2 regions of the Saccharopolyspora karakumensis genome follow, and region 1 is predicted to be linked to the other one. Evidence: riboswitches for the same ligand, from Rfam matches in the RefSeq annotation. Region 1 holds a riboswitch; the other holds the start of a gene.
What was found. Region 1 has a riboswitch for glycine ahead of gcvH (glycine cleavage system protein GcvH). Riboswitches for the same ligand answer to the same signal wherever they lie in the genome.

Region 1 (14,542 bases):
CCTGGAGGCCGACGGGATGATCCGTCCCGTCACCGACGCGGAAGGCTGGCTGTCCACGGGCGACGTCGGCGAGCTCGACGCCGACGGGTACCTCACGATCACCGGGCACAAGCCGGAGCTGTTCGGCGGCGACATGCCCTTGGCCTTGTGACCCCGAGAGCATGGGAACCTTCCTGCCATCGGTGAACCCGGCCGTCGCGGGATACCCCCGGCCCGCGGTCACTTCTCGTCGCGGCGGGACCAGCGGGTCGGTTCACCGGTGAGGGCCAGGCAGACGATGGTGATCGCCGCGCCGAAGACCAGGTAGGCCGAGATGGGCCAGGACTGCCCGCCGGAACCGGTCAGCAGCGCGGTGGCCACCACCGGCGACAAGCCGCCACCGAGGACCGATCCGCTCTGGTAGCCCAGCGACACGCCGGTGTAGCGAACCCTGGTGGGGAACAGTTCCGCGCAGAAGGCCGCCATCGGCCCGAACACCGCGGCCGCGCCGCCGTATCCCACGATCATCGCGAGCACGATCAGCGCCGGGCTGCCGGTGTCGATGAGCCAGAACAGCGGGAAGGCGAACGCCGCGAGGAACGTTCCCCCGCCGAGCATCACCTGGGTGCGGCCGAGCCGGTCCGACAGGTGCGAGAACAGCAGGATTCCGGCGATCTGGGCGGCTGAACCGGCGAAGCTGCCCAGCAGCATCACGTCCCTGGTGACTCCGACCTTCTCGGTGCCGTAGGTCAGCAGGAACGTCGTCATGATGAAGATGAACGCGTTGAAGCCGAGGTTCACGCCGGCGGCGAGCAGGATCTGCCGCCAGGCTGTGGCGAAAGCCTCGGCGACGGGCAGTCGTGCGCGCTCGCCGCGCTGCCGGATGGCGGCGAACTCGGGGCTTTCGGCCAGGCGCAGCCGGACGTAGAGGCCGACCCCGACCAGCACCAGGCTCAGCAGGAACGGCACCCTCCACCCCCACTCCAAGAACTGCTCGCCGGAGATCGCGGTGGCGGCGGCGAAAGCGCCGGTGGCGAGGAAACATGCCGGTCGGGGAGCCGATGAAGGTCCATCCGCCGTACCACCCGTGCCGGTGGGCGGGTGCGTGTTCGACGGCCATCAGCACGGCTCCGCCCTGCTCGCCGCCGAGGAAGAACCCCTGGACGAGTCGCAGCGTCACCAACAGCGCCGGAGCCCACACGCCGACCTGCTGGTAGGTGGGCAGCAAGCCGATCGCGGCCGTGCACACGCCGGTGACGCTGAGCGTGATGACCAGCATGAGCTTGCGGCCGACGAGGTCGCCGAAGTGACCGATCACCGCCGCGCCGAGCGGGCGGGCCAGGAATCCCGCGCCGAAGGTCGCGAACGCCAGCAGCGCCCCCACCCACGGATCACCGGAGGGGAAGAACAGCTTGTTGAACACCAGACCGGCCGCGGTGCCGTAGATCAGGAAGTCGTAGAGCTCGATGGTGTTGCCGACAGCGCTGGCGAAGGCCGCCTTGCGCACGGTGGACTTGTCCGGGTGCGCGACTCCGACGGCCATCCGACCTCCAGTTTCGCTCGCGGGCGTCGACCGCCCGAGTGGTCGAGGGAACCTCAATGCATTCGGGCGGGACGCGCGGCGCTGAGGTCCACGCCAACGATCTCCGGTCGTCGGGGAAACGTCCAGTCCCTTTCCCACGCACTGGGTCAGCCGGGACGCGATGTGCGCCCCACCGTTCGCACGGGGAACTGGCCCTTGTTCCGCCATTCGGACGAGATAACGTGAGGGTCATGGCGACCGATGGCGAAGGTGAGAGCGCGCGCTGGCCGCGGCGGCTCTACGAGGAGGGCGATGAGCCCGATCCCCGGTTCACGCTCGCCAACGAGCGGACGTTCCTGGCCTGGATCCGCACCGCGTTGGCGCTGATGGCCGGTGGGGTCGGTGTTGAGGCCCTCAACGCCGTGTCCGCTGAGCCCAGCGACATCCGCACGGTGCTGGCGGTCGCGTTGCTGCTGGCCGGTGTTCTGTGCAGCGGTACGGCTTTCACCAGGTGGGTGGCCACCGAACGGGCTCTGCGCCGGGGCGAGCCGTTGCCGGCCCCGCGCCTGGCTCCTGTGCTGGGCTACGGGTTGGGCGTGATCGGTGTGGCGGCCTGCGTGCTGCTGTTCGTGACCGGGTTCTGAGGTGAGCGAGCACCAGCCCTGGGATTCGGGGTTGCAGATCGAGCGCACGACCCTGGCCTGGTTGCGCACGGCGTTGGCGTTCACCGTGAGCCTGCTGGTGCTGCTGAAGTTGATCTCGCACCACAGCGCGATGGCCGCGGTCGTCTGCGCTCTGGCGACGTTGCCGACCAGCGGGGTCGTGGCGTGGCTGGTGTGGCGGCGCCATCAGCGCAGCGATCGACGTCTTCGCGCGAAAGCACCGCTGCCGGGCGGGGCTTTGCCCGCCGCGACAGCGGTGCTGGCGATGCTCGCCGGGGCGACCGGCGCGGTGTACGTGCTGTTCGCTTAGGCGACGCGGACTTCGAGGCCGATGTTGCCGCGCACCGCGTTGGAGTACGGGCACACCGCGTCCGCGGCTTCGGCGAGCTGCTGAGCCTGTTCCTCGGGCACACCGGGCAGTTCGACGTGCAGGGAGACGTTGAGGCCGAAGCCTCCGTCTCCGTTCGGGCCGATTCCGACCTCGGCGGTGACCGACGAGCCGTCGATGTCGACCTTCTGCTTGCGGGCGACCAGCTGGAGGGCGCTGTGGAAGCAGGCGGAGTAACCGGCCGCGAACAGCTGCTCGGGGTTGGTGGCGCCACCGGGGCCGCCCATCTCCTTGGGGATGGCCAGTTCGAGGTCGACCAAGCCGTCCGAGGTGCGGGTGCGTCCGCTGCGACCTTCGCCGGTCGCGGTGGCCTCCGCCGTGTAGAGAACTGTCATCGCTTCGTCTCCCGATTCTCGGTGACCCGGCGTGCCGCGTCGTTCAACGTGGTCGTCAGGTTTTCCAATGTGGAGCGCAGCTGCTCGACCTCGCCGAGGTCCATCCCGGTGGCGGAGACCATCCGCTGCGGGATGTCGCGCGCCTGCTGCCGCAACGCACGCCCCTCGCCGGTGACCTCGACGCGCACGGACCGCTCGTCGGTCTCGCTGCGCGTGCGGACGAGCAGCCCACGGGTCTGGAGTCGCTTCAGCAGCGGCGACAACGTTCCCGAATCGAGCCGGAGCAGGCCGCCCAGTTCCTTGACCGTCAGCGACTCGCGCTCCCACAGCACCAGCATCACGAGGTACTGCGGGTAGGTCAGGCCGACCTCGTCGAGGAACGGCCGGTAGAGGTTGGTGAAAGCCCGCGACGCGCTGTGCAGCGCGAAGCAGAGCAGCCGGTCCAGCGTCGATCCCGATTCCGTCGTCACGAGACGAACAGTAGCGCGCAATTCAGTTGTGCACAACTGAATTGTGCATGCCTATCCCCGCGGTTGATCGCATGAGATTTGATTCCGCAGGTCAGCGCAGCGAAACGGCCCGAGGTGATGACAGGAAGGTTCCCATCCTCACTTCGGGCCGCTGCTCAGCACTCGATGACGTTGACGGCCAATCCGCCCCGTGCGGTCTCCTTGTACTTGTCCTTCATGTCGCGCCCGGTCTCCCGCATCGTCTTCATGACCTTGTCGAGGGACACGAAGTGCGTGCCGTCGCCGCGCAGCGCCATCCGGGCAGCGGTGATCGCCTTGACCGAGGCGACCGCGTTGCGCTCGATGCACGGGATCTGCACCAGACCGCCTATCGGATCGCAGGTGAGCCCCAGGTTGTGCTCCATCGCGATCTCCGCGGCGTTCTCCACCTGGCTCGGCGTGCCGCCGAGCACTTCGGCCAAACCGGCTGCGGCCATCGAGCACGCCGACCCGACTTCACCCTGGCAGCCGACCTCCGCGCCGGAGATGGACGCGTTCTCCTTGAACAGCACGCCGATCGCCCCGGCCGTGAGCAGGAAGCGCACCACGCCGTCCTCATCGGCACCCCGCACGAACCGCGCATAGTAGTGCAGCACCGCGGGCACGATGCCCGCCGCACCGTTGGTCGGCGCCGTCACCACGCGCCCGCCCGCGGCGTTCTCCTCGTTGACCGCCAGCGCGAACAGGGTGACCCACTCCAGCGGATCGTCCTGATCGGTCAGCTTCGCGGCCAACTCGGCCGCCCGCCGGCGCACCTTCAAGCCGCCGGGCAACTCACCGGCGTTGCGGCAACCGTTGTCGACGCACTCCCGCATCACCCGCCAGATGTCCAGCAGCCCCGCCCGCACCGCGGGTTCCTCCCGCCACGACAACTCGTTGGCGAGCATCACCCCGCTGATCGGCAGACCCGACTCGGTGCTGCGGATCAGCAGGTCGGCACCCGTGCTGAAGGGCATGGGAACCGCTGTGTCATCCGCCTTGATCCGGTCGGCGCCGACCGCGTCCTCATCCACGACGAAGCCGCCGCCCACCGAGTAGTAGACCGCGGACTCCAGCTCACCCCCGTCGTTGCCGATGGCGGTGAAGCGCATGCCGTTGGGATGTTCCGGCAGCGATTTGCGCCGGTGCAGCACCAGGTCTCGCGCACTGGTGAAGGACAGCACGTGATCACCGCCGAGCCGCAGCAACCCGCTCTTGTCGATCTCGTCGACGCGCTGCGCGCCGGCCACCGGATCCACCGACTCGGGGCGATGCCCTTCCAACCCGAGAAGGACCGCGTTCGGGCTGCCGTGACCGCGACCGGTCGCGCCAAGGGAACCGAACAACTCCGCTTTGACCCTGTTGACCCTGGAGATGGTCCCGTTCGCCCGCAACTTCGCGGTGAACCGCTGCGCTGCGCGCATCGGCCCCACCGTGTGCGAACTGGACGGGCCGATCCCCACCGAGAACAGGTCGAAGACACTGATCGTCATTGATCGTCTCGCCTCGTTCCGGGCTCCGCGTTTACTCGTTGATCAATTCCGAGTACTGCTGGGCCGTGAGGGTCGCACCCGTCTCGGTCACGCGCACCTCGATCAGCCAGCCCTCGCCGTAGGGGTCGGCGTTGACCACGGCCGGGTCGTCCACAACGGACTCGTTGATGGCCACGACCTCGCCGGTGACCGGCGCGAACAGGTCGCTGACGGACTTGGTGGACTCCAGCTCGCCACACGCCTGGCCGGACTCGATCTGGTCGCCGACCTCGGGGAGCTGCACGAAGACGATGTCACCCAGGGCGCCGGCGGCGTGCTCGGTGATGCCGATGCGCGCGACCTCGCCGCGGTCCTCGATCCACTCGTGCTCTTCGGTGTAGGCCAGGTTCGCGGGAAGCGACATGAGGGAGGCTCCATAGCTGTTCGAAGGGACGCTGGTCCCCGGTTTCGGCTGGGCCTCCCCCTCTGTTGCGGAACCTGAGAGCTTCGCCGCGCGAGCGGCTTGCACCGTGGGTGGCCCGTCGGTGACGGACGCTTTCCAGAGTTGCCTCGCCCGAGCGGTCATGGGTGCCTGAGAGTTTGCTGGGGAGTGTTGCTCCTTCGGCGCCCTGCACTGCTGGCAGGGTCTCTCCCGCACGGGGTCGATGGCCGGTATGCGATTGTCGGCTTGCTCAGCAACGATAAACGGGCCAGCGAGACTGTCAATGGACATGTGATCTCCGCCGGCACGTCCTTGGTCGAGGAGGACCCTTCGATGCTCGACATCCGGGCGCTGGTCGAGCGGGTGGGCCCGGCCCTGCTGCGCACCGTGTTCAGCCCGGAACCCAACACCGTCGCCGGCGACGTGGTGATCGCCGAACCCGATCAGCCCACGAGGGCGACCGGCGGCGACCTGGTGCTGGGGGTGGGGATCGGCGATGTCGAGCAGGCGGTGCGGCTGGTGCGCGACTGCGGTGAGCAGGGCGCGGCCGCGGTGCTGCTCAAGCCACCGGTGTCCGCTGAGGCCGCTGTCGTGGAAGCCGTGCGCGGCGCCGACGTGGCGCTGGTGGAGGTGCGTCCGGGCACCGCGTGGGCGCAGCTGGTGTGGCTGATCCGCGCGGCCCTGGCGGGCGGGATCAGGCAGGCGGAGGAGAGCGGCATCGGTGTCGCGGACCTGTTCCGGCTCGCCGACGCGGTCGCCGACGTCGTGGACGCGCCGGTGACCCTCGAAGACGCCCATTCGCAGGTGCTGGCGTACTCAGCCCGGCAGGACCTGACCGATCCGGCGCGGGTCTCCACGATCATGGGTCGCAAGCAACCGGACGACGTGCTCGCGAAGTTCCGCGCCCGCGGCACGTTCCGGCAGCTCACCAAGGGCAGTTCGGCGATCTTCGTGCCCGCCCAGCAGGACGGGACGCTGCCGCGCCTGGTGATGCCGATCAGGATGGGCGGCGAACTGCTCGGCTCGATGTGGGCGGTGGTGCCCGGCCCCGTCTCGGAGGAGCGCGCGACCGCCTTCGCCGACACGGCACCGCTGGTGGCGCTGCAGCTGTTGCGCTGGCGCGCGGTCGCCGACGTGCAGCGTCGGAGGACGGCCGAGCAGGTGCGGCTGCTGCTCGACGGCGGCGACGGGTGGCGCGCGGCGGCCAGTGAACTGGCGGTGCCCAACGAGGAGCACCGCGTCATCGCGATCGAGATGCCCGCCTCCGACGAACCGGCCGAGGGACAGCGGCTGGCGATGTGGGAGTGGATCACGCGGGGCATCGGACGACGGCCGCTGGTCACCGAGATCGGCACGGTGCTCTACGCGCTGGTGCCCGACCGGGCGCGCGGGGGCGGCTGGCCGGAGTTGCGGCAGGCGCTGCTGTCGCACGACCTGTCCCCTCGCCCGCTCGTCGCGGTGGGAACGTCCGTGGCGGTCACCGACATCCCGGGCTCCCGAGCCCAGGCCGACGAGCTGATCGGGATGCTGCGCACGGGATTGGTGCGGCAGCCCGTCGCGGTCTACGAAGACCTGTGGCACCTGCTGGTCCTCAGCCGGATGGCCGGCGCCGCCACCGACGCCGGTGTTGCCGCGCTGGGTCCCTTGGCGGTGCTGCGCGAGCACGATCGCGGGCAGGGCACCGATTACCAGGCGACCCTGCACGCCTGGCTGCGGCACCCGGGAGACCCACGTCAGGCGAGCCGCGAGCTCCGGGTGCACCCCAACACCTTCCGGTACCGGATGAAGCGTATCGGCCAGCTGGTGGAGGTCGATCTCGACGACCCGGACGTCCGGTCCGCGCTGCTGGTGCAGTTGCTGGCGGAGCGCTGGGCGCAGCACGGCTGAGCCGGGCGCCGCGGCGAGCGCGGGCATGGGAACCGATCTGCCACTTCTGCCCTGCCCGCGAGCACGCACGTTGTGCTGGTGGCACAAACACCCCTGCCCAATCTCATGCCGTGGAAATGATGCGCTGTGCGTCACGTCGTCCGATCGTTGTTTCCACACGACGAAAGGACCCCACGGTGAAGATCGCAGTGCCTCGCGAGATCAAGAACAACGAGTACCGGGTCGCGATCACCCCAGCCGGTGTGCACGAGTTGACCGCCCGTGGTCACGACGTTTTCGTCGAGGCGGAAGCCGGTGCCGGCTCCTCCATCCCCGATGAGGACTACCTCGCCTCCGGCGCGAAGGTGCTGGCCACGGCCGACGACGTGTGGGCGGAAGGCGACCTCGTGCTCAAGGTCAAGGAGCCGATCGCCGAGGAGTACCCGCGGTTGCGCCGGGACCAGGTGCTGTTCACCTACCTGCACCTGGCCGCCTCCGCTGAGCTGACCGACGCGATGCTGACCTCGGGCATCACCGGCATCGCCTACGAGACCGTGCAGACCGGGGACGGCGGGTTGCCACTGCTGGCGCCGATGAGCGAGGTCGCCGGGCGGTTGGCGCCGCTGGTGGGTGCGCATTCGCTGATGGCGCCCAGCGGCGGTCGTGGTGTGCTGCCCGGCGGAGTTCCCGGGGTTCACCCGGCGCGGGTCGTGGTGATCGGCGGCGGGGTCGCCGGCCTCAACGCGGCTCGGGTGGCCTTGGGCATGGGTGCCGAGGTGGAGCTGCTGGACACCAACGTCGACAAGCTGCGCGAGATCGACCGCGACTTCCACGGCCAGATCCGCACGGTCGCGTCCAACCGCTACACCGTCGAGCAGTCGGTTCGCGCTGCCGACCTGGTGATCGGCGCGGTGCTGATCGCCGGCGCGAAGGCTCCCAAGCTGGTGTCCAACCACCTGGTCTCGGAGATGAAGGCCGGCAGCGTGCTGGTCGACATCGCCATCGACCAGGGCGGGTGCTTCGCCGACTCCCGGCCGACCACGCACGACGACCCGACCTACCGGGTGCACGACTCGGTCTTCTACTGCGTGGCCAACATGCCGGGCGCGGTGCCCACCACGTCCACGCACGCGCTGACCAACGTGACGCTCCCCTACGTGCTGCGCATCGCCGACGCCGGTTGGCAGCAGGCGTGCCGCGCGGATGCCGCGCTGGCCGGCGGCCTCAACACCCACGCGGGCGACCTGGTCAACAAGGCCGTCGCCGAGGCGCACGACCGCACCTCGGTGGCGCTGAGCAGCGTCCTGGGCTGAGGTCTCTCGGCGCCTGAGTGAGCGGGCGGGCTGCGCGGAAGGTTCCCTTCCTCGCGGTCCGCCCGCTGTGCTGTGACAGGAAGGTTCCCTGCGCACATCAACAGCGACGGCCCCGGTCGGAAACTTGCACCGAGTTCCAATTCGAATTGGTTGGCCGGTAACCGAAGTGGCGAATGCAGCGCAATTCGCCCTTCCAGGAATCGGATTCACCGCGAAAAGGCAAAATAGGGGCGGCCCGCTCAACCAGCCTGGGGGTCACCGGGAGCAGGCCGCCACTCTCAGTGTAGGGGAAGATCGCCGGTTTGCCGACGACGTGAGCGAGCACTTCGCCGCCAATTGCCAGCCGAATCGATAACCACTCGATGGGGTGAGTCTCGTCGGGTGCCCGTGCAGGCGTGAACCCGCGATGCCGATGTCACCCATCGGAGTAACGGCGGGTGACGGATGATCCGTCGTTCTCCGGCGGAAACTTCGATGCAGGAAAACGCGCTGACGGGTGGGAGAAAAACGTGATGGACACGGCACTGCGCAAGGCGGTTCTCGATCGGCTCGACGCCCTGGACCGAGTGATGGGCGAAGACGCCCCCGAAGTGCTGCTACCGATTGCCCGAACCGAGCTGTATCGCTTTACCGAAGCCCTTCGAACCCTGTTAGACGATCACGAGCCGGACTCCGACGGGCGCTGCCCGTCCTGCCGGGGAACGCTGCGCCGCAGACCCTGGCCCTGCAAGGTGTGGCAGGCCGCGCACCACCAGCTGATCACCGAGCGCTCCGGATCATCGGAACGCCGCGCCAGGCTTCGCCGCCAAACCGGGTCCCACCTCCCCCGGAATCCCGAACCCGCGGTCGCGGTGATCCCCGAGCCGATCGTGTCCGCCACCGGCCCCGGGCCCTCCGACTGGGACACCGACGAGTTCATCCGCCCCGACCTCACGACCGCGCCCACGACCCCACCGCCGCTGGCCGAACGGTTGGAGACCGACCACAGCAGGATCTACCGCGCAGCGGTGGTCGAACGCGCCTGACCTGCTGACTCCCCCGCATCCGGCACCCGCGACCCGCAGCGGCCACGACACCACACCTTCACGGCCCCACCTGTCCGGCAGGATGGAGCCATCAGGGGTGACACACTGACGGGTGACCGGACGTGGGAGGGCGTGTGCACGACGGCAGCGGTCGCATCCACGTGCAAGGGCTGAACAAGAGATTCGGGCCCGTGCACGCGGTGCAAGACCTCAGCTTCACAGTGCAGCCCGGGGCCGTCACCGGCTTCCTGGGCCCGAACGGGGCCGGCAAGACCACCGCACTGCGCATGATCCTCGGCCTGGTCACGCCCACCTCGGGCACCGCGACCATCAACGGACTGCCGTTCAACCGGCTGCCGAACCCCGGTGGTGTCGTCGGCGCCGTGCTCGACGCGCACGGATTCCACCCGAGCCGCACCGCCCGGCACCACCTCCGCTGCTACTCGGCCGCCATGAACATCCCCGACGGCCAGGTCGACAGGGCGCTGGAGCTGGTCGGGCTCGCCGCCGCCGGAGACCGCAAGACCGGCGGGTTCTCGCTGGGCATGCGGCAACGCCTGGCACTGGCCACCGCGCTGCTCGGCGACCCGCAGATCCTGATCCTCGACGAACCCGCCAACGGGCTCGATCCCGAGGGCATCGCGTGGCTGCGGGGCTTCCTGCAGGCCTTCGCCGCCGGGGGCCGGACCGTGCTGATGTCCAGCCACTTCCTGCGCGAGATCGAGCACACCGTGGACCGGCTGGTGATCATCAGCCAGGGCCGGTGCGTCTACGACGGGCACATCGACGAGCTCCGCGCCGCGCAGCAGTCCCGAGCCTTGGTGCAGGCCGACTCCCCCGACGTGCTGGTCGCCGAGGTCCAGGCAGCCGGTTACGGGGTCGAATACCTCCCGGACGGGCGGCTGGCCGTCTTCGGTGCCGATTCCCGCGTGGTCGCCGACCTGGCGTTGCAGGCCGGGGTCGCGCTCTACGGGATGCAGGACGAGCGGGTCGATCTGGAGCAGTTGTTCTTCCACCTCACCCAGGGTCAGTACGCGGGACTCCCGCACTACGCCCCGCCCGCATCGCAGACGTGGGCTGGGCCGGGACAACCGGGCAATGGCGGGAGCGTGTGATGATCGGGCTGATCAAGGCCGAGTACCGGAAGATCGTCACCACCAGCCTGTGGTGGGCGCTGCTGATCCCCGTGGTGGTGCTGGGGTTCGCCGCCGGGTGGTTGGGCACCGCGTTCGGCGGGATCATCGACATGGTCGAGGAGTTCAGCGCGTCGCTTCCGCTGGGCCTGCTGTCGGTGGCGCTGTCGACGAACTTCGGCACGATCTTCGCGCTGCTGTTCGGCGCGATGACCTTCGCCAGCGAGTTCCGCGCCAAGACGATCACCACGACGTACCTCACCGCCAACCCGCGCAGCTCCGTGCTGTGGGCCAAGTTGATCCCCTGCGCAGGCGTCGGGGTGCTCTACGGGCTCGCGAACGTGCTGTTCGCCAGCCTCGGTGCCCTGCTCGGCGCGGGCCACGACATGAGCAACTTCGGCGGGTTCAGCAGCTGGCTCAGCGTCGGCGGAGCGGGCGTGCTGTCGATGCTGCTGTGGACGCTGCTCGGGGTCGGTTTCGGCGCTCTGATCGCCAACGCCGTGCTGGTGGTCATCGTGCCGCTGGTCTACAAGTTCGTGGTCGAGTTCATCCTGTCGTTCAGCCTGCTCGACACCCCCATGTCCGGGATCGAGCCGTACCTGCCGGGCTCGGCGGGCAACGGCATCGTGTCCAACCTCGCGGTGCCGCTGTTCGTCTCCGCGGTCGCGGGCCCGAACGAGCCGAACACTCCGCGCACCGCGTTCGAACTCCTGCACCTGTTCTTCGGCGGCAGCTACGGGCACCCGTGGTGGGCCAGCCTGCTGACGTTCCTCGGCTACACCGCGGTGTTCGTGGCCGGCGGCTGGTTCGTGGGCGCGCGGCGCGACGTGGCGTGAGGATGGGAACCTTTCTGCCAGCCGGGCGCCGCGTCGACCGAAATGGCAGGAAGGTTCCCTTCCTCACCCGTTGGCGCCGGTCACACCGCAGGATCGGTGGTGCTGCACCGTCGGTGCCGAGGCCTAACCTGGCGGGGTGAGCGACTCCGAGAATCCCGGCCGTTCCTCCGGCAGCTGGATCCGTCGCCTCTTCGCCGCTTGTCGGCGCCACCCGGTCGCACTGGTGTTGGCGATGGGCGCCTCCGTGACCGCGGTGGGGTTGGAGGCGCTGGTCCCGCTGCTGACCAAGCTCGCGGTCGACGACGCCGTGGCGCGCAGCACCGAGCGGTTGTGGTGGATCGTGATCGTGCTGCTGGTGCTGGGCGTGTTCCGGTTCGCCGCCGCCTTCGTCCGCCGCTACAGCGCGGGCCGGCTGGCGCTGGACGTGCAGCACGACCTGCGGAGAGCGGTGTTCGCCGCCATGCAGCGCCTCGACGGCGGCAAGCAGGACGCGCTGCGCACCGGGCAGGTGGTGTCGCGTTCCATCAGCGACCTGCAGCTCGTGCATTCGCTGCTGTCGATGCTGCCGCTGGCGGCCGGAACAGCGGTGCTGGCGGTCTTCGCGATCGCGGCGATGCTGTGGCTGTCGCCGCTGCTGACCGTGGTGGCGCTCGTCGTGGCACCGCTGATCGCCGTGGTCACCGCGCGCAGCAAGAAGAAGCTGTTCCCCGCCACCTGGTCGGCTCAGCAGCGCGCGGCCGACATCGCCCAGCACGTCGAGGAGACCGTCACCGGCGTGCGCGTGGTGAAGGGCTTCGGCCAGGAAGAGCGCGAGATCGGCCGGCTGGAATCGCGGGCTCGCCGGCTGTTCGCCGAGCGGCTGCGCGCGGCCCGGATGACATCCCTTCCCGCGGCGAGCCTGGCGACGCTGCCCGCCGCCGGTCAGGTGGGCGTGCTGGGTCTGGGCGGTTGGCTGGTGTTCCAGGGCCAGGTGAGCTTGGGAACCTTCGTCGCATTCGCCGGCTACGTGGCGATGCTGTCCGGTCCGGCCCGGATGCTCTCCAGCGTCATGATCCAGGCCCAGCTGGCACGAGCCGGGGTGGAGCGCATCCACGAGCTCACCGATTCGCAGCCCGAGGTCGGGGAGAGGCCCGACGCCCGCTCGCTGCCCGAAGGGCCGCTGGAGGTCCGGCTGGACGAGGTCGGTTTCGGCTACACCCGGGACCAGCCGGTGCTCCAGGAGGCGACCTTGCGCGTCAGCCCTGGCGAGACGGTCGCGCTGGTGGGGCCGGCGGGCTCGGGCAAATCGACGGTGTCGCTGCTGCTCCCCCGGTTCTACGACGTCCACTCGGGGCGTATCGCGATCGGCTCCACCGACACCGAAGAGACCTTCGACCTCCGCGATCTGCGGCTGGATTCGCTGCGCAGCGCGGTCGGGGTCGTCTTCGAGGAAGCGTTCCTGTTCTCCGACACCATTCGCGGCAACATCGCCTACGGGCGTTCCGATGCGAGCGAGGACGACGTGATCGCCGCCGCCAAGGGTGCGGAGGCGCACGAGTTCATCACCGGCCTGCCCGACGGCTACGACACGGCGGTCGGCGAACGCGGGCTGACGCTGTCGGGTGGCCAGCGTCAGCGCGTGGCGCTGGCGAGGGCGCTGCTGTCCAACCCCAGGGTGCTGGTGCTCGACGATGCGACGTCGGCCGTCGATCCGGCGACGGAAACCGCCATTCACGACACGCTGCGTTCGGTCACCGCGCAGCGCACCACGCTGCTCATCGCGCACCGGCGTTCGACGCTGGCGCTGGCCGACCGGATCGCCGTGCTCGACGAAGGGCGCGTCGTGGACGTCGGCACCGAGGCTGAGCTGCGCGAGCGGTGCGAGCTGTTCCGCTCGCTGCTGGCGGGGCCGGGGGAAACGATCGACGACCCGCACGACGAGCACGTCGAGGTCTCCCCCGACGGCGTCACCCCGGAGCTGTGGCCGCAGGAGCAGCCGGCCGAGTGGTCGGCCGGAGGCCCCGTGGTGGCCTCCGCGGGCCGTCACGGCATGAGCACCACGTCGGCTCCGCCCACGCCGGAGCTGGTGGAGGGGATCCGCGGTCTGCCGCCGACCCGCGACCTGCCTCGAGTGCGGGGGACCGATCCCACCGCGCCGGACCCGGAGTTCCGGTTGGCGCGGCTGCTCCGGCCGATCCGGTGGGGGCTGCTGTTGACGATCGCCCTGGTCGCCGGAGACGCGCTGACCTCGGTGCTGCTGCCGTCGCTGGTGCGGCACGGCATCGACAGCGGTGTCGGGACGGCGAACCTCAACACGTTGTGGCTGGCCACGGGGGTGGCGGGGCTGTTGGTCGCCGGCGGGTGGCTGGTGATCAAGCTGCAGACGGTGATCACCGCTCGCACCGGCGAAACCCTGCTGTACGTGCTGCGGCTGCGCAGCTTCGCGCACCTGCAGCGGCTCGGGCTGGACTTCTACGAGAGGGAGCTGGCCGGGCGGATCATGACCCGCATGACCACCGATGTCGACGCGCTGTCGACGTTCCTGCAGACGGGCCTGGCCACGTTCGTGGTCAGCGTGCTGACGCTGGTGGGCATCGCCGGAGCCCTGATGATCACCGACCCGTCGCTGGCGCTGGTGGCGATGGCGGTGCTGCCGGTCCTGGTGGTCGCCACGATCATCTTCCGCAGGGTCTCCTCCACCGCCTACGCCGAGGCGCGGGAACGGGTCAGCACCGTCAACGCCGATCTGCAGGAGAACGTCTCCGGCATGCGGGTGGCCCAGGCGCACCGCCGCGAGGGGCACGCGGCGAAGGTGTTCGCGCAGCGCAGCGACGCCTACCGGCGTTCGCGACTGCGCGCGCAGCGCTACATCGCCACCTACTTCCCGTTCGTGGCGCTGCTGTCGGAGATCGCGCAGGCGGCCGTGCTGGGGGTCGGTGCTGCGCGGGTCGCTTCGGGTGAGCTGACGGCCGGGGTGCTGGTCGCTTTCCTGCTGTACCTGGGCCTGTTCTTCTCACCGGTGCAGCAGCTGTCCGGCGTCTTCGACGGATACCAGCAGGCCCGGGTGGGTTTGCAGCGCATCGGCGACCTGCTGCGCACGCC
Region 2 (14,542 bases), on a different contig from region 1:
TGAGCGCGAGCGCGTAGATCGCGGGCACCGTGGTGAACAGGTTGATCCGCTCCTCGGAGATGATCCGCAGGAACCGCCGCACGTCGAAGGACGGCATCACCACGGTCGAGCCGCCGTAGGAGAGCTGCAGCAGCAGCTGCGTGTTGCAGCCGGTGACGTGGAACAGCGGAACCGACACGAGGTTGCGCGTGCGCCAACCGGTTTCGACGTCGATGCCCTTCACCCGGCACACGTTCTCCACATTGGACAGGAAGTTCTCGTGGGTGGTCATCGCGCCCTTGGGGCGCCCGGTGGTGCCGCTGGTGTAGAAGATCGCCGCCACCTCGTCGCGGGCGAGGTCGTCGACGGCGAAGGACGTCCCGTCCGGCAGCGGTTCGCCGGGGTGGAAGGTGAACACCGCACCGGAATCGGCCAGCACGTAGTCGACCTCGGGCTTGGCGAAGCGGATGTTGACCGGTACCGCTACCCCTCCGGCCAGCTGCGTTCCGAGGAACGCCAGCACCCAGTCCACGCCGGCGGGCAGCAGGTTGGCGACGCGGTCGCCGCGGGAGATCCCGGCCGCGCGCAGCCCACCGGCGACCCGGGCGGCCCGGTCCCACAGCTCCCGGTAGGTCAGCCGGCCACCGCCGACCTCCACCAGCGCTTCGCGGTCGCCGAACCGCTCGACGGTGCCTCGCAGCATGGCCACCAGCGACTCGGCCAACCCGGAGTAGTGGGCGATGCCCCGTTCGTCGCGTTCGATGCCGGACCTGTCGAACATCGCCTGACCTCCCCGTCGCGCGGACCGTGATCACGGTCACTCGCCGGATGGCGGGGGTCAAGCGGTCACGGCACGCGGAACCCGAACGGAAGTTCCAGCCGGTGTTCGGCGAGCAGCTCCTCGTCGGCGAGCAGCTCGGCGGTGGAACCGTCCGCGACCACCCGGCCGTCGTCGATGATCACGCTGCGCGGGCACAGCTGCAGCGCGTAGGGCAGGTCGTGGGTGACCATGAGCGTCGTCCCGCCCACGGCGAGCAGCACCTCGGCCAGCTCGCGGCGCGCGACCGGTTCGAGGTTCGCCGAGGGCTCGTCGAGCACGAGCAGTTCCGGGCGGCACGCCAGCACGGCGGCCAGCGCGACGCGTTTGCGCTGGCCCCCGGACAGGTGCAGGGGTGAGCGGTGGGCGTGCTCGGTCATCCCGACCGCGTCGAGGGCCTCGTGGACGCGCTGCTCGAGCTCGACGCCGCGCGCTCCGAAGTTGGCCGGCCCGAAGGCGACGTCCTCCCGGACGGTCGGCATGAACAGCTGGTCGTCGGGATCCTGGAAGACCAGGCCGACGCGGCGGCGGATCTCCTTGAGGTGCCGGGTCTCCACCGGCAGCCCGCCCACGGAGATGCTCCCGGACGTGGGCCGCAGCACGCCGTTGAGGTGCAGGGTCAGCGTCGTCTTGCCCGCGCCGTTGGGGCCGAGCACGGCGACCCGCTCCCCCGGCTCGACCCGCAGGTCGACGTGGTGCAGCGCCCGATGCCCGTCGGGGTAGGCGTGCGCCAGACCGGTGATCTCCAGCGCGGGCGCGGTCACCGCTTCGCGGGTCCCGGCGGGCTGCTCGCTCACGCCGTCCACAACGACACCCCCAGCACCAGGGCCGCGGTGGCGGGCGCGGCCAAGCCCGTGCTCCAGCTCTTCCAGGAGGTGCGGCGAGCCGGTTCCAGCTCGGGCATCTCGCCTTCCCACCCGCGCGAGAGCATCGCCAGGTGCACGCGCTCGCCGCGCTCGTAGGAGCGGATGAACAGGCTGCCGACGCCGCGCGCGGTTGCCCCGGCCTGCCACAGGAACCTCGGGTCGTGGCCCCGGGAGATCCGCGCGATCCGCATCCGGCCGGCTTCGGCGACGATCACCTCGGCGTAGCGCAGCATCAGGGTGATGATGGTGATCACCAGCTTCGGCGCGCGCAGCCGCTGCAGGCCGAGCACGATCTCGCGCGGCGCGGTGGTGGCCGCCAGCAGCAGCGAGGTCCCGAGACCGAGCGTGCCCTTGGCCATGATGTTGAACCCGGCCAGCAGCCCTTCGGTGGACAGCGCGACACCGGCGACCTGCGTGCTCGGGCCACCCGCGGTGAACGGCAGCAGCAGCGCCAGCGCCACGAACGGCACCTCGATCAGCAGTCGCGCGGCCAGCCAGCGCGGCGGGATGCGCGCGACGGCGGCCAGCGCGGCGAGCAGCACCGCGTAGCCGCCGAAGGCCCAGAAGATCTCGCGCGGCGTGGCCACCACGCACAGCACCAGCAGGAACGCGGCGGTGATCTTCACCTGCGGGTCGAGCCGGTGCATCGCCGTGTCACCCGGCAGGTGCAGGGCGTCGGCGTGCCCGGTGCCCACCTACGCCTCCTCCGAGCCGGAGCGACGACGCAGTCCCCAGAACAACCCACCTGCCGCGAGGAGGGTGACCACCGCGCCGATGACCCCGGCGACACCGGTGAACCTCTCGTCACCGCCGACGGCGTAGTCGGCCAGCGGGCCGTCGGCCAGCGCGTGGTCGCCGGTGTGCTGGGCGATGCAGTTGCCCTCCAGCGACTCGCCGCGCTCGGTCTGCACCACCGCGCATCCCCGCTGGGTGACGGCGTCGAGACCGTCCGGGTCAGAGTCGGCGAAGTAGGCCACTCCCCCGGCGACGGCGAGCACGACCAGGGCGAAGATCAGCAGAAAGCGCTTCATCGGGCGACCTCCTCGCGCCGGGCACCGCGCAACAGGTGGACCAGGTCCGGCCGGGCCGAGGCGACGGCGCCGACCGTGGCGGCGGTGATCAGGCCCTCGCCCAGGCCGATCAGGCCGTGCACGCCGATCATCGCCACCGAGACCGTGGCCAGGTCGAACCCGGCGGCGCCGCCGATGGCGTACTCGACGAGGAAGCCGCAGGAAGCGAGCACGGTGTTGACCCACCCCGCGATGAACGCGGTGGCCAGCAGCCCGGCCCGGCTGCGGGTGGCCGGCTTCCGCAGCGCCAGCGCCACCAGGTAGCCGACGGCGGTGCCGATCAACGCCATGTTCGTGATGTTCGCGCCGAGCATCGTCAGGCCGCCGTCGGCGAACAGCAGCGACTGGACGACCAGCACGATCGCCACGCACAGCGCTCCGACCCACGGGCCCGCCAGGATCGCGGCCAGCGCACCGCCGAGCAGGTGCCCGCTCACGCCCGGCAGCACCGGGAAGTTGATCATCTGCGCGGCGAAGACGAACGCCGCGACCAGACCGGCCATCGGGGCCGTGCGGTCGTCCAGATCGGCCCTCGCGCGCACCAGCGCCACCGACAGGCCGGCTATCGCCACGACGGCGAACAGCACCGCCGTGCGGGCGTCGAGCAGCCCGTCGCTCATGTGCATGGCGAGCGTCGTGGTCGGCACTGGACTTCCTCTCCTGCGAACCGGTGCTCCCCGGTGGAACAACCGCCGGTCAAGGGTAGTTGCCGATCACCCGCTATCACCAGGTCCTGGCAAGAGGTCCTCCTCGCACTCAAGCCCGAAAAAGCCGTCGACCCGGGCGCAACACCCGGGTCGACGGCTCAAGAGTCCGTTCTGAGGTCGTGCGAGCGGCGAAGCCGCGAGGCGTGAAGACCGCCCTCGCAACCCGCACCGCCGCGGGTTCTCAGACGTCGTCTGGGGACGACGCCGCGACGCCGTGTATTGGCGGCATACATCAGGAGTTGCGCCCGGCCCCAGACGGCGTCTGAGGTCCCGCCACCCGCACCGCCAACCAAACGGCCACGCGGAATCACCTGCAGAGGTCAGTCCCGCACGGCCAGTGCCAGTTCGCCGTTGCTGTCCTTCTCGGCGTCCAGGGTCTTGTCGCCCAGGAGCTCCGAGACCTCCTTCTCCAGGAAGATCCGGACGCCGTTCTCCTCGATCACCTCGTCGCCCTCCTGGGGTTCCTCGGCGATCGACGCCTGCAGCCCCTGTCCGGCCGGCGCGATGCGCAAGCCCGAGCTGGCCGGAGAGTCGCCGCCGACGAGGACGAGCTTGATGACCTCAACGGCGCTCTCACTGATGGTGAGCATGGTGCTCAACTCCTCTCGGAGCCGGTCGGTTGAAGAGGCCACCGTGTCATCGTCGCGACCGGACGCGCAAACCGACCCGCCGACTCAGCCCTGGTACGCCTCCAACGGCGGGCAGGAGCAGACCAGGTTGCGGTCGCCCTTGGCACCGTCGATGCGCCGGACCGGCGGGAACACCTTGATCGCGTCCGTGCCCAGCGGGTAGGCCGCCTCCTCGCGGGAGTAGGCGTGGACCCACTCCTTGGCGAGGCTGGCCGCCGTGTGCGGGGCACCGACCAGCGGGTTGTCGTCGGCGGGCCACTGCCCTGCGACGACCTTGTCGATCTCGGCGCGGATGGCGATCATCGCCTCGCAGAAGCGGTCCAGCTCGGCGAGGTTCTCGCTCTCGGTCGGCTCGACCATCAGCGTGCCCGCGACCGGGAAGGACATCGTCGGCGCGTGGATGCCGTAGTCGGCGAGCCGCTTGGAGACGTCGTCGACGGTGATGCCGCTGGTCTTGCTGATCTGCCGCAGGTCCAGGATGCACTCGTGGGCGACGAGGCCGCCCGCACCCGTGTAGAGCACCGGGAAGTACTCGCTCAACCGCCGCGCCACGTAGTTGGCGGCGGCCACCGCGGTCAGGGTCGCGCGGCGCAGGCCGTCGGCGCCCATCATCCGCACGTAGGCCCAGGAGATCGGCAGGATCGAGGCGCTGCCCCACGGGGCGGCGCTGATCGGGCCGACACCGGTGGCCGGACCGGCGGCGGGCTGCAGCGGGTGGTTGGGCAGGAACGGCGAGAGGTGCTCGCGGACGCCGATCGGGCCGACGCCCGGACCGCCACCGCCGTGCGGGATGCAGAAGGTCTTGTGCAGGTTCAGGTGCGAGACATCGGAACCGAACTTGCCCATCCGGGCCAGTCCGATCAGCGCGTTGAGGTTCGCGCCGTCGACGTAGACCTGGCCGCCCGCGTCGTGCACCAGCCCGCAGACCTCCCGCACGGTGTCCTCGTAGACGCCGTGGGTGGACGGGTAGGTGATCATGATCGCGGCGAGGTCCTGAGCGTGCTTGCCGACGAGCTCGCGCAGGTGGTCCATCTCGATGTTGCCCTGCTCGTCGCAGCGGACCACGACCACGCGCATCCCGGCCATCACGGCGCTGGCGGCGTTGGTGCCGTGCGCGCTCGCCGGGATCAGGCACACCTCGCGCTCGGCCTCACCACGGCTGTGGTGGTAGGCGCGGATGGCCAGCAGACCCGCGAACTCGCCCTGGCTGCCCGCGTTGGGCTGCAGGCTGACCGCGTCGTAGCCGGTGACCTCCGCGAGCCATTCCTGCAGGTCGGAGACGACCTTGAGCAGGCCTTCGGCGTCCTGCGCGGGCGCGAAGGGGTGCAGCGAGGAGAACTCGGGCCAGGTGATCGGCTCCATCTCCGCGGTCGCGTTGAGCTTCATCGTGCACGAGCCCAGCGGGATCATGCTGCGGTCCAGCGCGATGTCCTTGTCCGACAGCTGCCGCAGGTAGCGCAGCAGCGAGGTCTCGGAGCGGTGCGTGTGGAACACCGGGTGCGTCAGGTACTCCGACGTGCGGGCCAGCGCGCCCGGCAGCGCGTCGTCGGTCTCGACGTCGAGCCGGTCGACGTCACCGGGCGTCACGCCGAAGGCCTCCCACACCGCGGCCAGGTGCGCGCGGGTGGTGGTCTCGTCGCAGCTGATGCCCACGTGGTCGGAGTCCACGCGGCGCAGGTTCACCCCGCCGAGGCGCGCGGCCGCCAGCACCTCGTCGGCCTTGCCGGGGACCTTGGCGACCACGGTGTCGAAGAACTCGGCGTGCACGACCTCGACACCGCCGCGGCGCAGCTGCTCGGCCAGCACGCTGGCCATCCGGTGCGCGCGGGTCGCGATCGCCTTGAGCCCGTCCGGACCGTGGTAGACCGCGTACATCGAGGCGACCACGGCCAGCAGCACCTGCGCGGTGCAGATGTTGCTGGTGGCCTTCTCACGGCGGATGTGCTGCTCGCGGGTCTGCAGCGCGAGCCGGTACGCCTGGTTGCCCTCGACGTCGACGCTCACGCCCACCAGGCGGCCCGGCAGCTGCCGCTCCAGGCCCTTGGCTACGGCCATGAACCCGGCGTGCGGACCGCCGAAGCCCATCGGCACGCCGAAGCGCTGGGTGCTGCCCACGACCACGTCGGCACCGATCTCGCCGGGCGCGCGCAGCAGCGTCAGCGCCAGCAGGTCGGTGGCCACGACGACCTTCGCGCCGCGCTCGTGGATCGCGGCGATCAGCGCCTCGTGGTCGCGCACCGCCCCGGAGGCACCCGGGTAGGACAGCAGCGCCCCGAAGAACTCGCCCTCGGGCAGCTCACCGGAGGTCAGGTCGGCGACCACGACCTCGATGCCCAGCGGCTCGGCGCGGGTCTCGATGACCGCGATGGTCTGCGGCAGCGTGTCGGCGTCGACCAGGAAGCGCGGCGACTTGGACTTGCCCGCGCGGCGCACCAGGGTCATGCCCTCGGCCGCCGCGGTGGCCTCGTCGAGCATCGAGGCGTTGGAGACCGGAACCCCGGCCAAGTCGGCGACCACGGTCTGGAAGTTCAGCAGCGCCTCCAGCCGGCCCTGCGAGATCTCCGGCTGGTAGGGCGTGTAGGCGGTGTACCAGGCGGGGCTCTCCAGCACGTTGCGCAGGATCACCGGCGGGGTGACCGTGCCGTAGTAGCCCAGGCCGATCATCTCGGTGTGCGGGGTGCAGCGACCGGCGAGGTCGCGCAGCTCCGCCAGCGCCTCGGTCTCGGTGGCCGGCTCCGGCAGCGACAGCTGCAGGTCGCCCTCGCGGATGGTGTCCGGGACGGCCTTCTGACCGAGCTCTTCCAGGGAGCCGACGCCGATGACGTCGAGCATGCGGGCCAGTTCGGCGGGCATCGGCCCGACGTGGCGGTCAGCGAACGGCCTGCCGTGCTCCAGCGCGGCCAGAGGGATGCGGTCGTGCGTCGCGTCGGTCATCGCCAAAACCTCACTCATCGCGGCGAACAAAGGGTGGCAGCGGATGCTGCTCTCCCCCTCTGTCCCCGTTCGCGGAGCGAACGCCTGAGAGCTTCACCCGGCGGACCGGGCTTGCACCGTCGGCGGGGCTCACGCTAGGTGTGCCCGCTTTCCAGAGGTATCTCGCCCGTGCGGTCCAGGTGGCCTGAGAGGTTGTCGGGGAGAGTTGCTCCTTCGGCGCCTGCCCTGGCAAGACCAGGACCGGACTCTCCCGCACGGGGTCGGCGATGGCGCTCAGAGTACCCGATCAACGCGGCTTATCAGACCATCAATGTCGGCTACCGCACACATGGACGATGCCGGTCGTTCAGCCGGTCTCCGCCTGGCGGTCGCGGCGGCGGGCCGCGAGCTCGTCGTTGATCGCCGACTCGATGTTCTCGCCACCGTCGGCCCGCTCGGCCGGGAACTCGTGGATGGTCCCGCTGATCTCGCGCATCGCACCGCTGACCGCGATGCCGAACACTCCCTGGCCGCCCTGCAGCAGATCTACCACCTCCTCCGCGGAGGTGCACTCGTAGACCGTGGTGCCGTCGCTGAACAGCGTCAGCTTCGCCAGGTCCTGAACGCCGCGCTTGCGCAGGTGCTCCACCGCGACCCGGATGTTGTGCAGCGACACCCCGGTGTCCAGCAGGCGCTTGACGACCTTGAGCACCAGGATGTCCTTGAACGAGTACAACCGCTGCGAACCCGACCCGGCGGCGCCGCGGATGGACGGCCCGACCAGCTTGGTGCGAGCCCAGTAGTCGAGCTGCCGGTAGGTGATGCCCGCGATCTGGCAGGCCGCCGGCCCGCGGTAACCGACCAGTTCGTCCGGGGCAGAGGCGTCGGGGAACAGCTCACCCTGCTCCGCAGCATCCGAGGTCGCTGCTTCCTCCACCACGCCTGCCTCCCCTCGTCCGGCCCGAAGCCGACGACGACGATCACCAGCGCCCGGACCGTTTGCGATCCAGGGCCGCGAAGCCGTACACCGGCTGAATCACACCGGGGCAATTCGCGTAAGTCCGAAGGTATGCCCGCTCAGCAGGCGGGTCAACGCGACGCGCGGGCCGCGCGCGCTCCCGTTCGCCGGAGCAAGAACCCGGCCCCCGGGCTGCTGGTGCAACCCGGGGGCCGGTGTGGTCTGTTCGGACTAGGACCCGTAGCGCCGGTCCTCAGGTGTCGGCGCCGCGGAAGTCCTCCGGGGAGACGGAGTCGAGGAATTCGCGGAACTTCTCCACCTCGTCCTCCTGCTCGTCCGGAATGATCAACCCGGCCTCGTCGAGGACCGACTCGTCGGCGTGGATCGGAACTCCGATGCGCAACGCCAGCGCCACCGAGTCGCTCGGCCGCGCGGACACCCGCACATCACCGTCGAACACCAGCTCGGCGAAGAAGGTGCCCTCCTGCAGGTCGGTGATCCGCACCTGCTCCAGGTCGCGGCCCAGGGCTCCGATGACGTCCTTGAGCAGGTCGTGCGTGAGCGGCCGCTGGGGCCGCACGCCCTGCTGCTCCAGGGCGATGGCCGTCGCTTCGACCGACCCGATCCAGATCGGCAGGTAGCGCTCGCCCTGGGCCTCGCGCAACAGCAGGATCGGCTGGTTGGCTGGTAGTTCAACTCGCACGCCGACGACGCGCATCTCGCTGCTCATCGTCACATCGCCTCCTCCAGCGCGCCGAAGCGTGACATCCCCGTCGAGGGTCCCGCACCGACGCCTCCGACGCTACCCGCGATACGGCGGACACGCCCTTCCATCGGTGGTCCCGGCGGACCACCACCGTCGCGGTCGTTGTTGTCGGGGCCCACGGCCCGGACCGCTGGCGAGCTCGTCGTTGAGCAATACCCAGCACGATACACCGCGCAGGGCCCGGTCGAAGCCGCCGGAAATGCCCTGCTGCGCTGTGAAAACCGCTCGTGGCGCCGGGAAATTCCCGGCGAAGGGGACGACATCCGCGCGCGAGCGGCGCAGCTGCCTCATGCGTCAGCGGGGCGACGCCTCGTGTGGCGTCGCCCCGCTGACGGGTTGAAAAGCCCTGTTCGACGGCCTCAGCGGCCGCCCTGGCCCCCATCGATCGGCCCGGTCAGGAACACCAGGCGGAACTTACCGATCTGGACCTCGTCGCCGTTGGCGAGCACCGAGGTGTCCACCGGCTCCCGGTTCACGTAGGTGCCGTTGAGGCTGCCCACGTCGACCACCACGAAGTCGTTGCCCTCGCGGCGGAACTCGGCGTGCCGCCGGGAAACCGTCACGTCATCGAGGAAGATGTCGCTGTCCGGGTGCCGGCCGGCGCTGGTGGTCTCCCGGTCCAGCAGGAAACGCGAACCCGCGTTGGGGCCGCGCTTGACCACCAGCAGGGCGGAACCCGCCGGCAGCGCATCGACCCCGGATGCGGAGGCAGGTTCCGGGGCCGCGCTCTCGGTGCTTTCCGGCTCCGAGAGGAAGGGCCTGAAGACCGAGGTGGTCTCCGGTGACTGCTCCGGCGGAACGTCGCCGAAGCCGCTGTTTTGGCTCACCTGAGCTCTCCTCTACGCGGATAGATCGTGCCAAGTATGCGCCCAACGTACCGTGCCTGGACAGCCCCGGGACGAGCGACTCCCTCATCATCCCACGGATGCCTCAGAGCAGGACGATCATGCCTGGTCGATCAGCTTCTGGTAACCCTCGGCGTCGAGCAGACCGGACAGCTGCTCCGGGTCGGCGAGCCGGATCTCCACCATCCAGCCCTCGCCCGCGGCGTCCGAGTTGACCAGCTCCGGCTGGTCCTCCAGCGCGGAGTTGCCGGCGGTGATCTCACCCGTCACCGGGGCGTAGATGTCGGAGACGCTCTTGGTCGACTCCACCTCGCCCATCGAGTCCCCGGCGGCGACCTGCTGCCCCACCTCGGGGAGCTGGACGAACACCACGTCGCCGAGCTGCTGCTGGGCGTAGTCGGTGATGCCGATGCGCACGGTGTCCTCGCCGACGGGCTGGACCCATTCGTGCTCTTCGGTGTACTTGATCTCCGGGGCCGCCACGGTGGTCCCGCCTTTCATCCGCTGTTGCAACGAGCCGAGTGATCGGCGCGGCGAGCGTATTCACCGGCCACCGAAGGCCGCAAGGCGACGCGGAGCCGGGATCAGGCGCGGGCTCTGGCCCCGCGCACGGCGGCGATGACCTGCCCGAGGTAGAGGATGCCCGCCCACAGGTACAGCGCACCGCCCCAGGCGGTGAAGGCGTAGGCGATCGGCCGGACCACGTCGGACCCCGTGAAGTCGTCCTGCACCAGCAGCAACAGCGGGAACGCGTACATCAGGCAGAACGTGGCGGCCTTGCCCAGGTAGTGCACCTCGGGCGGTTCGTAGCCGTGCCAGCGCAGCACCGGCAGGCACAGCGTGAGCACGACGTCCCGGCCGACCAGGGCGACCGCCACCCACCAGGGGATGACGTCGCGCAGCACGAAGGCGATCAGCGTCGCGACGATGTAGAGGCGGTCGGCGGCGGGGTCGAGCAGCTCGCCGATGCGGCTGTACTGGTTGAGCCAGCGGGCGAGCTTGCCGTCGAGCCAGTCGGTGGCTCCGCTGATCACCAGGACCAGCAGAGCGAGCAGGTCGGCCTGCGGGCCGAGCAGCAGCCAGAGGAAGACCGGCACGCCGGCCAGGCGGATCACGCTGAGCAGGTTGGGCAGCGTCCACCAGGGATCCGCCCACACGTCTCGCGCGACCTCGCGGATCCGGTCCAGACCGGGGTCTGCCGGCCCCGAGTGGTCCTGCCCCGCTTCGGCCCGCGGCCCGCTCGTGGTGTTTTCCGTGGTGCGCTCGGCGTCCTGCACCACGAGCCTCCCCTGAATGGTTGTGCGCACTGCCCCGCAACGGGTGCACACCTGTGCATCCTTACCCGATCAGGGTCTCATATGGCCAGCGCAACCCACTTGGCGGCCAGCCTGAGGCGGGACAGCCTGCGGCGCGGGAAGAACCACCGCGGATTCAGCCGCGAGTGCGGCTCCAGCCCCGGCGGCGCAACTCGGCATCGGTGAGGAACCGGGCTCTGCCGCGATCGTCCACGCCCGCCCAGCGGGCGCCCGCGGTTCCCTCTCGGACGTAGGAGTGGCCGCCGCTCCAGACCACGCTGCACGGCGCGGTCGGTAGGTCGTTCGGCTCGTCGACGGTCGCTGTGGCCCTGGGAGGCTCTGCCGGTTCCATCGTGCTCATCAGTTCGTAGCACCTCCGATTCATTTGTCGGCGCGGGACACCTCGGTGTTAGCCCGGCCATCGGCTCGTCGCCGATTGTGGGGCCTGCGAGTCGCACTGTCGCGCCGGAAACGCGCCCCCAGCGCCCAGCGGCGCGGCGGCGTCGCCGAATCGCATCAGGTGTGAGCGCGACCGAACTCCGTTCCCCCGTTCGTCCGAGCGCCGATGTTCGACGCGATCGCTTTCGCTCGTGACGAACGCGTTTCGGCCGAACGGCGGCGCGAGCCCCTGGCGCCGAGATCCGATCTGGGGTACTACACAGGCGGTGTCACAGCGGACGCGGGAGGTAGTCGCAGCGATGGGTGAGTACGCGGAGAACTACCGGCGGAGCCTGGCCGACCGCGAGGGCTTCTGGCTCGACGCGGCGCGGGCGATCGAGTGGGACCGCGAGCCGACGCGGGCGCTGGACGATTCCGACGCGCCGATGTACCGCTGGTTCCCCGACGGCGAGGTCAACACCTGCTTCAACGCGCTGGACCGCCACGTGCGCGACGGGCGAGGTGAGCAGCCCGCGCTGATCTGGGACTCGGCGATGACCGGCGTCGTGCAGACCTGGACCTACCGCGAGCTGCTCGACCGGGTCGCGCTGTTCGCCGGAGCGCTGCGCGCGCAGGGCGTGACCAAGGGCGATCGGGTGGTGCTGTACCTGCCGATGATCCCTGAGGCGGCGATCGCGATGCTGGCGTGCGCGCGGATCGGCGCGGTGCACTCGGTGGTCTTCGGCGGCTTCGCGCCCAAGGAGCTGGCCGCGCGCATCGACGACGCCCGGCCGAGCGTGATCGTGGCGGCCTCCTGCGGGCTGGAGCCCAACCGGGTCGTGGAGTACAAGCCGATCGTCGACGAGGCGCTGCGGCAGACCGAGCACCAGCCCGGCAGGGTGATCGTGCTCCAGCGCGACCAGGCGCGCGCCGAGCTGGGCCCGCGCGACATCGACTGGCAGGAGGCGGTCGAGGGCGCCGAACCGGCCGACTGCGTGCCGGTGGCCGCCACCGACCCTCTCTACGTGCTCTACACCTCCGGCACCACCGGCAAGCCCAAGGGCGTGGTGCGCGACAACGGCGGCCACGCGGTCGCGCTGCGCTGGTCGATGGCCAACATCTACGACATCTCCCCCGGCGAGGTCTTCTGGACCGCCTCGGACGTGGGCTGGGTGGTCGGCCACTCCTACATCGTCTACGCGCCGCTGCTGACCGGGGCGACGACGGTGGTCTACGAGGGCAAGCCGGTGGGCACCCCGGACGCGGGCGCGTTCTGGCGGGTCATCGCCCAGCACCGCGTCAAGGCGCTGTTCACCGCGCCGACGGCGCTGCGCGCGATCAAGCGGGTCGACCCTGACGGCCGGCTGCTCGCCGAGCACGACATCTCCTGCCTGGAGACGCTGTTCCTGGCCGGTGAGCGGCTGGACCCGGAGACCTACCACTGGGCGGCGGCGCAGCTGGGCGTGCCCGTGATCGACCACTGGTGGCAGACCGAGACGGGGTGGCCGATCTGCGCGAACCTGCGCGGGTTGGAGCCGATGCCGGTCAAGGCGGGTTCTCCGACGGTCCCGGTGCCGGGCTACGAGATCGCGGTGCTGGACCAGGCGGGTGAACCGCTGCCGCCGGAGACCGACGGGGCGATCTGCCTGAAGCTCCCGCTGCCGCCGGGGACGCTGCCGACGCTGTGGGGCGACGACGAGCGGTTCCGCGAATCCTACCTGTCGCGCTACGAGGGCTACTACCTCACCGGCGACAACGGCTACGTCGACGCCGACGGCTACGTGTTCGTCATGGGCCGCACCGACGACGTGATCAACGTGGCCGGCCACCGGTTGTCGACCGGGTCGATGGAGGCGGTGCTGGCCGCGCATCCGGCGGTGGCCGAGTGCGCGGTGATCGGCGTGCACGACGAGCTCAAAGGCCAAGTGCCGCGCGGTTTCGTGGTGCTCAAGTCCGGTGTGGACATCTCTGCCGGGACGCTGCGCGAGGAGCTGGTGACGGCGGTGCGCGACCAGATCGGACCGGTGGCGGCGTTCCGCGACGTGGCGGTGGTCGACGGGCTGCCCAAGACGCGCTCGGGCAAGATCCTGCGCAAGTCGATGCGCGAGATCGCCGATCGGGGCGACACCGCCGTGCCCTCGACGATCGAGGACCCGTCGGTCCTGGACCAGCTCCGCCCCTCGCTGCGCGGGAACGGCTAGGCCCGGCGACGGCTACCGCCCGCGGATCCCGTCGAGGAGGAAGGTGGTGCGGCGGTCGTAGTCCTCCCGGCGGGGGCGGGTTCCGTGCTTGAGAGCGAGCGCGGTGTCGTGCAGGAGCGCGTGGAGGTCGTCCGCGGAGAACTCGTCCCGCAGCGCGCCCGCAGCGCGGCTCATCTCGATGAGCTCCTCGTTGATCTCGCCTGCTACCCGGCAGATCTCCAGCAAGCTCTGCGCATCGGGGTAGACCTGCAGCATCGCGTCGTTGGCGGCGGGTTGGCGGTACTGCAGGTCGCGGATCGCGGTGACGTAGTGCGCGAACCGCTCCCAGGGGTCGCCGATGGCGCGGGTGCGGTCGATGATGCCGCGCAGCTCGACCGCGACGACCTCTTCGATGACGGCTTCGATGAGACCGATCCGTCCGCCGAACCGGTTGAAGATCGTCGCCTTGCTCACCCCCGCCGCCTTGGCGACCTCCTCCAGCGGCACGGTGAGGCCCCGCCCGCGGAAGGCATCGATCGCGGCCTGCCGGATCTGGTCGGCGTTGCGCTTGGCGTCGGCGCGCAGGCGGGGGCCCGCGGGTGCTCCACCGCTCATTCCCGCACCTCCCTCACCGCGCCCACAAGTTGACCCGATCGGTCAGCTTACCTACGGTGGCGACGCAGGACAAAGCTGACCACATGGGTCAACTTATGAGCTGAAGGGCGCGAGCATGATCGTTGTCACCGGTGCGACCGGCGGGCTGGGCGGCGCCACCGTCGAGCACCTCCTCCAGCGCGTGCCCGCCGAGCGGATCGGCGTCAGCGTCCGCGACGCAGGCAGAGCTCGTCACCTCGCCGACCGCGGAGTGCGCGTGCGACAGGGCTCCTACGAGGACCAGGCCGCGTTGCGCGACTCGTTCGAGGGCGCCGAGCAGGTGCTGCTGGTGTCCGGCAACGACCCGATCGCCGACGTCGTCAGGCTGCACGGCAACGCGATCGAGGCCGCCGCGGCAGCCGGTGCCCAGCGATTGATCTACACGAGCCAGCACGCGGCCACCCCCGGCAACCCGTACCCGCCGTCGCAGATCCACGTCGCCACGGAGGCGATGCTCGCCGACTCCGGCATCGGCTGGACCTCGC

Region 2: another riboswitch for glycine. It lies ahead of gcvP (aminomethyl-transferring glycine dehydrogenase); the one in region 1 lies ahead of gcvH (glycine cleavage system protein GcvH).

What each region holds. Positions count from the first base shown of each region.
Region 1 is NZ_SMLA01000001.1:161,380-175,921, forward strand. Features, by position in the region: gene E1202_RS00760 (AMP-binding protein) at 1-151, shown strand, start outside; gene E1202_RS32000 (MFS transporter) at 220-948, opposite strand; partial or broken gene E1202_RS32005 (MFS transporter) at 1,079-1,729, opposite strand; gene E1202_RS00770 (YidH family protein) at 1,753-2,145, shown strand; gene E1202_RS00775 (DUF202 domain-containing protein) at 2,147-2,473, shown strand; gene E1202_RS00780 (organic hydroperoxide resistance protein) at 2,470-2,886, opposite strand; gene E1202_RS00785 (MarR family winged helix-turn-helix transcriptional regulator) at 2,883-3,356, opposite strand; gene E1202_RS00790 (L-serine ammonia-lyase) at 3,512-4,867, opposite strand; gene gcvH (glycine cleavage system protein GcvH) at 4,899-5,270, opposite strand; glycine riboswitch at 5,323-5,415, opposite strand; glycine riboswitch at 5,416-5,511, opposite strand; gene E1202_RS00800 (PucR family transcriptional regulator) at 5,622-7,175, shown strand; gene ald (alanine dehydrogenase) at 7,352-8,467, shown strand; gene E1202_RS00810 (hypothetical protein) at 8,980-9,492, shown strand; gene E1202_RS00815 (ABC transporter ATP-binding protein) at 9,627-10,607, shown strand; gene E1202_RS00820 (ABC-2 transporter permease) at 10,607-11,461, shown strand; gene E1202_RS00825 (ABC transporter ATP-binding protein) at 11,598-14,542, shown strand, end outside.
Region 2 is NZ_SMLA01000062.1:16,775-31,316, reverse strand. Features, by position in the region: gene E1202_RS26965 (class I adenylate-forming enzyme family protein) at 1-760, opposite strand, end outside; gene E1202_RS26960 (energy-coupling factor ABC transporter ATP-binding protein) at 826-1,593, opposite strand; gene cbiQ (cobalt ECF transporter T component CbiQ) at 1,590-2,357, opposite strand; gene E1202_RS26950 (PDGLE domain-containing protein) at 2,358-2,693, opposite strand; gene E1202_RS26945 (energy-coupling factor ABC transporter permease) at 2,690-3,358, opposite strand; gene E1202_RS26940 (HesB/YadR/YfhF-family protein) at 3,760-4,029, opposite strand; gene gcvP (aminomethyl-transferring glycine dehydrogenase) at 4,114-7,002, opposite strand; glycine riboswitch at 7,164-7,265, opposite strand; gene E1202_RS26930 (MerR family transcriptional regulator) at 7,349-7,921, opposite strand; gene E1202_RS26925 (bifunctional nuclease family protein) at 8,193-8,669, opposite strand; gene garA (glycogen accumulation regulator GarA) at 9,065-9,532, opposite strand; gene gcvH (glycine cleavage system protein GcvH) at 9,650-10,051, opposite strand; gene E1202_RS26910 (CDP-alcohol phosphatidyltransferase family protein) at 10,135-10,830, opposite strand; gene E1202_RS26905 (hypothetical protein) at 10,982-11,206, opposite strand; gene E1202_RS26900 (propionyl-CoA synthetase) at 11,511-13,424, shown strand; gene E1202_RS26895 (TetR/AcrR family transcriptional regulator) at 13,437-14,018, opposite strand; gene E1202_RS26890 (NmrA family NAD(P)-binding protein) at 14,134-14,542, shown strand, end outside.